Regions from separate parts of the Pseudarthrobacter sp. B907 genome, predicted to be linked through region 1. Evidence: riboswitches for the same ligand, from Rfam matches in the RefSeq annotation. Region 1 holds a riboswitch; each other region holds the start of a gene.
What was found. Region 1 has a riboswitch for thiamine pyrophosphate ahead of thiO (glycine oxidase ThiO). Riboswitches for the same ligand answer to the same signal wherever they lie in the genome.

Region 1 (3,273 bases):
AGCGGCTGCGCGGTACCACCTCGGCGTTGCGGGCGACGGCGACGCCGAGCTTCCGGCCGTCCGTGGCCTGGCCGTCGGCGGCCAGCGGCCGGCCGGTGACGACGCTGACCAGGGCGCTGACCGTGGCGCCGTCGGCGAGGGTGTGCTGTGCCCCGTTGAGCCTGATGTTCATGCTGTTGTCCTGTCGTTCGGTGAAAAGTCCTGTGCTGATTCCCGGCGGGCGGAGAAGCGGTCCGGGCGGAACCCGGCCCAGCGCGGGTCCGGCGGGCCGTCCAGCAGCTCCCGGCAGACCGCGGCGGCCACCGGGGTCAGCAGGACGCCGTGCCGGAAGAAGCCGGTGGCGATGATCAGCCCCTCGACGTCGCCGCCGGAGCCAGGGCGGCGAACGCGCCCCAGGAGCGGGGCATTGTCCGGCGTTCCCGGCCGTGCCCGTGCCGTGGCCTCGAGCAGTTCGAGTTCGGCGACGGCGGGGAGCAGCTGCTGGGCGTCGCGGAGCAGCTGGTAGACGCCGCCGGCGGACACCGCGCCGGACTCCGTGGGCGCATCCTCGCGCTGGGTCGCTCCGATCACGACCGTGCCGTCCTCCCGCGGGACGATGTACACCGGCACCCCCCGGACCAGTCCCCGCACGGTGGAGCGCAGCAGCGGCCGGAGCTGTGGCGGCACACGGAGCCGGAGGATGTCCCCGTAGACCGGGCGCAGCGGCAGGGCGAGTCCCCCGGGCAGGCCCTGCAGGTCCGCCGCCCCGAGGCCGTTGGCCACGACGGTCTCGTCGGCGCGGATCTCGCCGCCGCCCTCGAGGCTGGCGCCGGCAACGCGGCCGCCGTCCCAGAGCAGCCCGGCGGCGCGGCGGGGCACGGCCGCGAACCGGCCGTCCGCGCGCAGCAGCGCTCCGATCCTGGCCAGCAGCCGGCGTGGGTCCACCTGGTGGTCGGCGGGTATGTCGAGGGCGCAGGAGATGCCGGGGCTGAGCAGCGGCTCGCGGGCCCGCGCCTCACGCACGGTCAGCGGCTCCACGGCGAGGCCGCAGGCCTGCTGCACGGCCCGCAGGTCCGCGAGTGCCCGGCGGTCCGCCGCATCCGCGCCGACGGCGAGGGTCGGCGTCGTGAGATACCCGGTGCCGCCCGCCCCTTCCGGGCCGGACCCGGTACCGCCGTCCAGGGCCCCGTCGAGGCCGGCGGCGAAGCCCGGCCACAGCCGGGCGGCCTCCAGCATGAGCGCGAGGAGCGCTTCCTCCTGGTAGTGGAGTTCGCTGACGGGGGCCAGCATGCCGGCGGCGGCCCAGCTGGCCCCGCTGCCGGGAGCGTCGTCGATCAGCGCCACGGAACGGCCCGACTGGAGCGCTTCCCAGGCGATCCCGTGGCCGACCACCCCGCCGCCGATCACGGCGACGTCGTACCGGTGTGCTGAGGGGTCCGTCGGGGCGGCCAATGGCGGGACTGGTGCGTCCATAGGTTTCCTTCCCTACGCCGGTACTAGCCGGATCAGGTCAAGCGGTCGGCTCTGACGCCCTCTCAGCCCGGCGGCCGTGTGGCGGCCTACGCGGGCTCCCGCGGTATGCGCCCAGTTTAGAGGAACTAGGCTTGGAACATGAGCCAAGTCCACACCACCGCCCGCCTGTACCTGTGCACCGATGCCCGGAAGGGCCGCGGCGACTTCGAGGACTTCGTCGACGCCGCCTTCGCCGGCGGGGTGGACATCATCCAATTGCGGGACAAGTCGTTGGAGGCGGCCGAGGAGCTCGAGCTCCTGGAGGTCCTGCACTCCGTGGCGCAGCGGCACGGCCGGCTCTGGGCCGTGAACGACCGCGCCGACCTCGCCTTGCTCGCCGGGGCGCCGGTCTTCCATATCGGCCAGAAGGACATTCCCTTCGCCGCGGCCCGTGATTTCCTGGGCAAGGGCACCGTGATCGGCATGTCCACGCACACCCCGGAGCAGGTCGACGCGGCCATCGCCGCGGCCCCGGGCCGGAGCGGGCTGGACTACTTCTGCGTGGGTCCGGTCTGGGCGACCCCCACCAAGCCGGGCCGCGCCGCCGTCGGGCTGGACCTGGTGCGCTACGCCGCGGCGGCGATTGAACGGGCCGAGGCCGGCGACGGCGGCCGGGTCGCCGGGGTGGTGCCGTGGTTTGCGATCGGAGGCATCGATCTGGGCAACGTGGAGCAGGTGGTGGAGGCGGGCGCCCGCCGGGTCGTGGTGGTCCGGGCGATCACCGAGGCCGACGATCCCGCCGGGGCGGCACGCGCGCTGCTTGCTTCGCTCGACGCGGGGGCGGATGCCGACGCCGCGTCCAGCTAACCCGCGAGCCCCAGCTGGGACATCCGGCGGGAGTGGGCGGCGGCGAGCTCGGCAGTCAGGGAGCGGACCAGTTCCCCTGCCCCGGCCTCGTCCACGCCGGCCAGACCGCGCAGGAGGGCGCGGTCCACACTGACGCGCTGGGCCTGGGTGAGCGCCTCGCCCAGCAGGCGCCGCGCCCACAGGGCCAGCCGGGAAGCCAGCCGGGGATCATCCGCGAGCGCCGCCTTGAGCCGTTCGCCCAGCACCGCCGTCGCACCCTCGGCTGACTGGACCTGCTCGATCAGGGCGGCCGTGCCGGCGTCGACGTAGCCGGAAATCAGGCGGTAGAAGTCCGCGGACACCGTGTCGATCACGTAGGCCTTCATCAGCGACTCGTACCAGTCGGAGGGGCGGGTGCGCTCATGGAACTGGTCCACGGACGGCTGGAACGGCAGCATGGCCTCCTCCGCGTCGACGCCGAGCTCCGCCAGTTTCGCGCAGACGAGCTCGTAGTGCTGGAACTCGGTGAGGGCAAGGCTCCCCAGCACGGCGCGGTCCCGCAGCGTGGGCGAGTACCGGGCGTCGGAGGACAGCCGTTCGAAGGCCGAGAGCTCCCCGTAGGCCATCACGCCCAGCAGCTCCCGGAGAAAATGCTGGTCGCGGACGGGGCTGGCCGGGGAAGTGCTCATGCTCCAAGACTAATGGCCAAAATCGGGCTAACCTGATTTTCGTGTCTCATCATCGCCTGACCCCAAGCGTGCGCCAGCAGCAGAACCAACTGGCCCAGTCGCTCAACGCACTGCGCACCACGCTGGAGCTGCCGGGCCCGTTCCCGGACGAGGTGCTCCGCGAGGCCGAGGCTGCGGTGGCCGGCCACGAGCTGCCGGCCCTGGACCTGACCCACGTGGAGTTTGTGACCATTGATCCGGCCTCCTCAACGGACCTGGACCAGGCGCTCTTCATTGACCGCGCCGGCGACGGGTACAAAGTCTTCTA
Region 2 (3,273 bases), on a different contig from region 1:
CGCGCCCCTGCCATACCGTCGTTGGCCCTGGCCGACGCGAGCCGTTAGGTTGACGGAAGGTCCATTATCGGCGCTTTAGAATCGCCAGGGAGTGCCTGCAAAGAAGCTGTTTCCTGGCCTCGATGCGGAGTCTTTCCTGACACCCGGACTCACAACTGTTCAGTCAGCGCCCAGTTCGGCGGCCATGTCCAGGACGCGAGGGCCCGCGGCGGCAGCCGCAGACCCTCGCATTTCTAAGGGTTGAGGCGGACGGGTTCGGGCAGGTAAACCTTGCCGCCCGATTCGCGGAACTCTGCGCTCTTGGCATTCATACCCGCTATTACTTCCTGCTCGGATGCGCCACCGAACTGGTCGCGGATATCCTGGCTGATCTGCATGGAACAGAACTTCGGCCCGCACATGGAACAGAAGTGCGCCGTCTTCGCAGGCTCGGCTGGCAGGGTCTCGTCATGGAATGCCTCCGCCGTGTCCGGGTCAAGGGACAGCGCGAACTGATCACGCCAGCGGAACTCGAACCGGGCCTTCGAGAGGGCGTCGTCGCGTTCGTGAGCTCCGGGGTGGCCCTTGGCGAGGTCGGCGGCGTGCGCTGCGATCTTATAGGTGATCACACCGGTCTTGACGTCGTCTTTGTTCGGCAGCCCTAGATGTTCCTTGGGGGTGACGTAGCAGAGCATGGCGGTGCCGTAGCGGGCGATCTCGGTGGCACCGATGGCCGAGGTGATGTGATCATAGCCAGGTGCAATGTCCGTGACCAGCGGGCCAAGGGTGTAGAAAGGGGCCCCGTCGCAAAGCTCCTGCTGGCGTTCGACGTTTTCCCGTACGAGGTGGAACGGGATGTGTCCGGGGCCTTCGACCATAACTTGGACGTCGTACTTCCAGGCCCGCTTGGTCAGTTCGGCGAGGGTGTCCAGTTCGGCGAACTGGGCGGCGTCATTGGCATCGGCCGTGGCGCCTGGGCGCAGGCCGTCACCGAGGGAGAAGGCGACGTCGTATTTGGCGAAGATTTCGCAGAGTTCGTCGAAGTGGGTGTACAGGAAGTTCTCCTGGTGATGTGCCAGGCACCAGCCGGCCATGATGGACCCGCCGCGTGAGACGATGCCGGTGACCCGGTTGGCGGTGAGGGGAACGTAGCGCAGCAGCACGCCGGCGTGGACGGTCATGTAATCCACGCCCTGCTCGCACTGCTCGATCACGGTGTCCCGGTAGATCTCCCACGTCAGCTCGTTGGCCTCGCCGTTGACTTTCTCCAGCGCCTGGTAGATCGGCACCGTGCCGATCGGGACGGGTGAGTTGCGGATGATCCACTCGCGGGTGGTGTGGATGTCATCGCCAGTGGAGAGGTCCATCACCGTGTCGGCGCCCCACTGTGCCGCCCACTGCAGTTTGTCCACCTCCTCGGCAATGGAACTGGTGACCGCGGAGTTGCCGATGTTGGCGTTGATCTTCACCAGGAATGCCTTGCCGATGATCATGGGCTCGGATTCCGGGTGGTTAATGTTGTTCGGAATGATTGCACGCCCGGCCGCTACGAACGGCGGACTTGCCGTCATCGAGCAGGTTCCGTTCCCGGCCACCGTAAGGCTCGGTATCGCCCCGGGATTCAATCCATTCGGACCGGAAAGGCTCCAGGCCGATCACCGAATCACTCCCAGGCCCAGCTGTCCGGTAGACAGTGAAAGGTGGATTCTTCACCCCGTTCGGCGAATCCTCCAAAGCGATCTCCGTGACAGGGACCCTAATGCCGTGTTCTGTGTCATGGGCATACGCGAGCGAATGCGAATTCATAGCGTTCATCGGTGATTTCCTACTTCCTTCGCCGGCATGACCCGGACAGGTTCAACGGTCACGGACTGCGCCAGCCCGATCTCAGCCCCTGCATCAGGGCACCCGTGTGGATATGACCAAGCTTACAGAGACCGCAACCACGGGAAAATCTGCTGGATGCCCGAGTTCATGCGCAAGCCATGGACCGATGACTGCAGGGCTGCCGAGGGCGCGCCGGTCCGGACGCCGGCGTAAGCAGCTGTTCCCGACGGCTGTCCGACATGATGACAGCGCCCACGTCCCGTGGGTTTTTCGTTGGCAACTACGCCGGTCTGGCCCCCATCGGCGCGTCGTTCGCCTCGCTCTCAACCCACCGAGCAACCGCTTCCCGCGGCTGCCTGACCCAAAAGAAACAACGCGACTGTCTCCCATCCTTGACACACCTCACCGTGTGCCAGGGCGGGGTCGGCACCATGGTCGGACGGAAAGGGCCGGGTGCCGTGTACGGCATCCGGCCCTCCGACTGGCTGGATTAGCCGCCGATGATTCCGGCGTTCTGATCCGTGGTGTTCTGGATGGTGCTGGCCACACCGGCGTTAGCGCCCAGGTTCAGGCCCAGGTCCGCCGCCGAAGCGAAGGAACCACGGTCGGTTCCGGTGGTGCTGTTCTCATCCGTAGTGTTCTTGCTGGTGCTGGCCACACCGGCGTTAGCGCCCAGGTTCAGGCCCAGGTCCGCCGCCGAAGCGAAGGAACCACGGTCGGTTCCGGTGGTGCTGTTCTCATCCGTAGTGTTCTTGCTGGTGCTGGCCACACCGGCGTTAGCGCCCAGGTTCAGGCCCAGGTCCGTCGCCGAGGCGAAGGAACCACGGTCAGTTCCGGTGGTGCTGTTCTCATCCGTGGTGTTCTGGATGGTGCTGGCCACACCGGCGTTAGCGCCCAGGGTCAGGCCAAGGTTCGACGCCGAAGCGAACGCACCACGGTCGGTTCCGGTAGTTCCGGTGTTCCGGGTGGTAGCGTTGTCCTGGATCGTGCTCGCCACACCGGCGTTAGCGCCCAGGTTCAGGCTCAGGTTCGACGCCGAAGCGAACGAACCACGGTCGGTGTCGGTATTTTTGGTGTTCCGGGTGTTTGTGTTGTCCTGGATTGTGCTGGCCACACCGGCGTTGGCGCCCAGGTTCCGGCCAAGGTTCGACGCCGAAGCGAACGAACCACGGTCGGTTCCGGTAGTTCCGGTGTTCCGGGTGGTGGCGTTGTCCTGGATCGTGCTCGCCACACCGGCGTTCGCACCCAGGTTCAAGTTGGAGGCCACGGATCCACGCTCGGTCCCGCTAGTTCCGGTGTTCCGGGTCGTGGTGTTGTTCTGGATCGTGCTCGCCACACCGGCGTTAGCACCCAGGTTCAAGTTGGAGGCCACGGATCCACGCTCGGTCCCGCTAGTTCCGGTGTTCCGGGTCGTGGTGTTGTTCTGGATCGTGCTCGCCACACCGGCGTTAGCACCCAGGTTCAAGT
Region 3 (3,273 bases), on a different contig from region 1:
AGCAATTTTCCCCGCCTCGCGCTGGAAACATACCCCTAGTCTTAATTCACCACCCCGCTGTTATCTCCGTCACATCCTCGACGGAGCCGCCTGGTCGGTGTCGCGGCGCCACGGTTACCGCCACACCGCCGGCCGTAAGAAGGAAAGAAGCTCATGTCTGAACGCACCATCTCGGAGACCAGGACCAGCGCCTCCGAACACAACCACGAACCACATCTCGCCCGTGCCCTGGGGAACCGCCATATCCAGTTGCTCGCCATCGGCGGCGCAATCGGCACCGGCCTGTTCATGGGGTCGGGTAAAACTATCTCCCTCGCCGGACCGTCCGTGATTTTCGTCTACATGATCATTGGTTCCATGTTGTTCTTCGTCATGCGGGCCATGGGCGAGATCCTGCTTTCGAACCTGAACTACAAGTCATTCAGCGACTTTGCCGGCGACCTTCTCGGTCCGTGGGCAAGCTTTTTCACCGGCTGGTCCTACTGGTTCTTCTGGGTGGTCACCGGAGTGGCCGACATCGTGGCTATTGCCGGTTACGTCGACAAGCTCGCGCCTGGCACCCCGCTCTGGATCCCGGCCCTGATCACACCCCTGGTCCTGATCCTGCTGAACGTGCCCGGCGTAAAAGCGTTTGGTGAAACGGAATTCTGGTTCGCCATCATCAAGGTGGTCGCGATCATCGCGTTGATAGCGACGGGCGTTGTCATGATCGCCACGCATTTCACGTCGCCCAGCGGCGCTGTGGCGAACCTGGCCAACATGTGGAACGACGGCGGGATGTTCCCGCACGGCGCATTCGGCTTTATCCTCGGCTTCCAGATCGCCATTTTCGCCTTCGCGGGCATCGAACTTGTGGGCACCGCGGCCGCGGAAACCAAGAGCCCGGAAAAGAACCTCCCGCGGGCCATCAACTCCATCCCCATCCGGGTATTGCTGTTCTATGTGGGCGCCCTCGTGGTCATCATGGCCGTCAACCCCTGGCGCAGCATCGATCCGGCCAGCAGCCCGTTCATCGGCATGTTTACCTTGGCCGGGCTGGGCATCGCCGCGGTGGTGGTCAACCTTGTGGTCCTGACCTCCGCGGCCTCCAGCGCCAACTCCGGGATCTACTCCACCTCCCGCATGGTCTACGGCCTCGCCCAGGACGGCAACGCGCCGAAGGTATTCGGGAAGCTGAGCGTCCGCAAGGTCCCGCAGAACGCCCTGCTGTTCTCCTGCATCTTCCTGCTGGCCGGATTGGTCCTGCTCTATGCCGGCGATTCCGTTATTGGCGCCTTTACGATCGTCACGTCCGTGGCCTCCGTCCTGACGATGTTCGTTTGGTCCATGATCCTCGTCAGCTACATCGTGTTCCGCCGGCGCCGCCCGGCCCTGCACGCCGCCTCAACGTTCAAGATGCCCGGCTCCGCCTTCATGCCCTATGTGGTGCTGACATTCTTCGGCTTCATGCTCGTGGCACTGGCCCAGGCAGATGACACCAGGATGGCTCTCGTGGTGGCACCTGCTTGGTTTCTTCTGCTCGGCGCAGCCTGGTACCTCAACCGCAAGGCGCCGCTACAGCAAGCCCGGATCGAGGAATGGAAAGCTTTGTCCATCTCCGAATAGGCGAACGTTGCCCGCTGGCCGGGTAAGTTCATCAACAAACTCGACGCATCCTCCGTCGGGCCACGACGGAAGCTCCCACACAGAGACCTCGACAACTTCGGCAGAGCCAATAGTGCCCGTCAGCCTGCGCCGCGCCGCCGCCAGCCGGCGGATCGCATGCGGGGCACCGTCGTTACCGGTCCAAGGGATTTTCCACCTCCGGCGAAGCTTCTGTAGGATCGATCACATCCACACGGGTGCCCTTGCAGGGGCTGAGATCGGGCTGATGCAGTCTGCGACCGTTGAACCTGTCCGGGTCATGCCGGCGAAGGAAGTAGGAAACCACCGATGAGCTCCATGAATTCGCATTCCCTCGCGTACGCCCGCGACCCGGAACACGGCATTAGCGTCCCTGTCACGGCGATCGCCTTGGAGGACTCCCCGAACGGGGTGAAGAATCCACCGTTCACGGTGTACCGCACCGCCGGTCCGGGCAGTGACCCGGTGGTCGGGCTGGAGCCTTTCCGGTCTGCATGGATAGAAGCCCGGGGCGATACCGAGCCCTACGGCGGCCGGGAACGGAACCTGCTCGACGACGGGAAGTCCGCAGTGCGCCGGGGTGCCGCTTCTGCTGAATGGAAGGGTGCGCAGCCGGTGCCCCGCCGCGCCCTCGAGGGTAAGACCGTCACCCAGATGCACTACGCCCGCCAGGGCGTGATCACCCCCGAGATGCGGTTCGTCGCCGTGCGGGAAAACTGTGACGTCGAGCTGGTCCGCGCCGAGGTCGCTGCCGGGCGGGCCATCCTCCCCAACAACATCAACCACCCCGAATCTGAGCCGATGATCATCGGCAAGGCCTTCCTGGTGAAGATCAACGCCAACATCGGCAACTCGGCCGTGACCAGCTCCATTGCCGAGGAAGTGGACAAACTGCAGTGGGCGGCCCAGTGGGGAGCCGACACGGTGATGGACCTCTCCACCGGGGATGACATCCACACCACCCGCGAATGGATCATCCGCAACTCACCCGTACCGATCGGCACCGTGCCGATCTATCAGGCGCTGGAGAAAGTCAATGGTGAGGCCAATGACCTGACCTGGGAGATCTACCGGGACACCGTGATCGAGCAGTGCGAGCAGGGCGTCGACTACATGACCGTCCACGCCGGGGTGCTGCTGCGCTACGTGCCGCTGACCGCCAACCGGGTTACCGGGATCGTTTCCCGCGGAGGGTCGATCATGGCCGGCTGGTGCCTGGCCCACCACCAGGAGAACTTCCTTTACACGCACTTCGATGAACTCTGCGAGATCTTCGCCAAGTACGACGTCGCGTTCTCCCTCGGTGACGGCCTGCGGCCAGGCGCGACGGCCGATGCCAACGACGCCGCCCAGTTCGCCGAACTTGACACCCTCGCCGAACTTACCAAGCGTGCTTGGAAGTACGACGTGCAAGTCATGGTCGAAGGCCCCGGGCACATCCCCTTCCACCTCGTCCGCGAAAACGTCGAACGCCAGCAGGAACTCTGCGACGGCGCCCCCTTCTACACTCTGGGGCCGCTGGTGACCGACATCGCACCGGGCTATGACCACATCACCTCTGCCATCGGCGCCACCGAGATCGCCCGCTACGGCACCGCTATGCTCTGCTACGTCACGCCCAAGGAACACCTCGGGCTGCCGAACAAGGAC

Region 2: another riboswitch for thiamine pyrophosphate. It lies ahead of thiC (phosphomethylpyrimidine synthase ThiC); the one in region 1 lies ahead of thiO (glycine oxidase ThiO).
Region 3: another riboswitch for thiamine pyrophosphate. It lies ahead of thiC (phosphomethylpyrimidine synthase ThiC); the one in region 1 lies ahead of thiO (glycine oxidase ThiO).

What each region holds. Positions count from the first base shown of each region.
Region 1 is NZ_JBEEQE010000003.1:54,320-57,592, reverse strand. It holds gene thiS (sulfur carrier protein ThiS) at 1-172, opposite strand, end outside; gene thiO (glycine oxidase ThiO) at 169-1,452, opposite strand; TPP riboswitch at 1,444-1,564, opposite strand; gene thiE (thiamine phosphate synthase) at 1,591-2,298, shown strand; gene ABLI39_RS03295 (ferritin-like fold-containing protein) at 2,295-2,966, opposite strand; gene ABLI39_RS03290 (RNB domain-containing ribonuclease) at 3,008-3,273, shown strand, end outside.
Region 2 is NZ_JBEEQE010000007.1:19,371-22,643, forward strand. It holds partial or broken gene thiC (phosphomethylpyrimidine synthase ThiC) at 234-1,794, opposite strand; TPP riboswitch at 1,792-1,901, opposite strand; gene ABLI39_RS07855 (hypothetical protein) at 2,297-3,273, opposite strand, start outside.
Region 3 is NZ_JBEEQE010000002.1:161,625-164,897, forward strand. It holds gene ABLI39_RS02310 (amino acid permease) at 154-1,605, shown strand; TPP riboswitch at 1,828-1,935, shown strand; gene thiC (phosphomethylpyrimidine synthase ThiC) at 1,933-3,273, shown strand, end outside.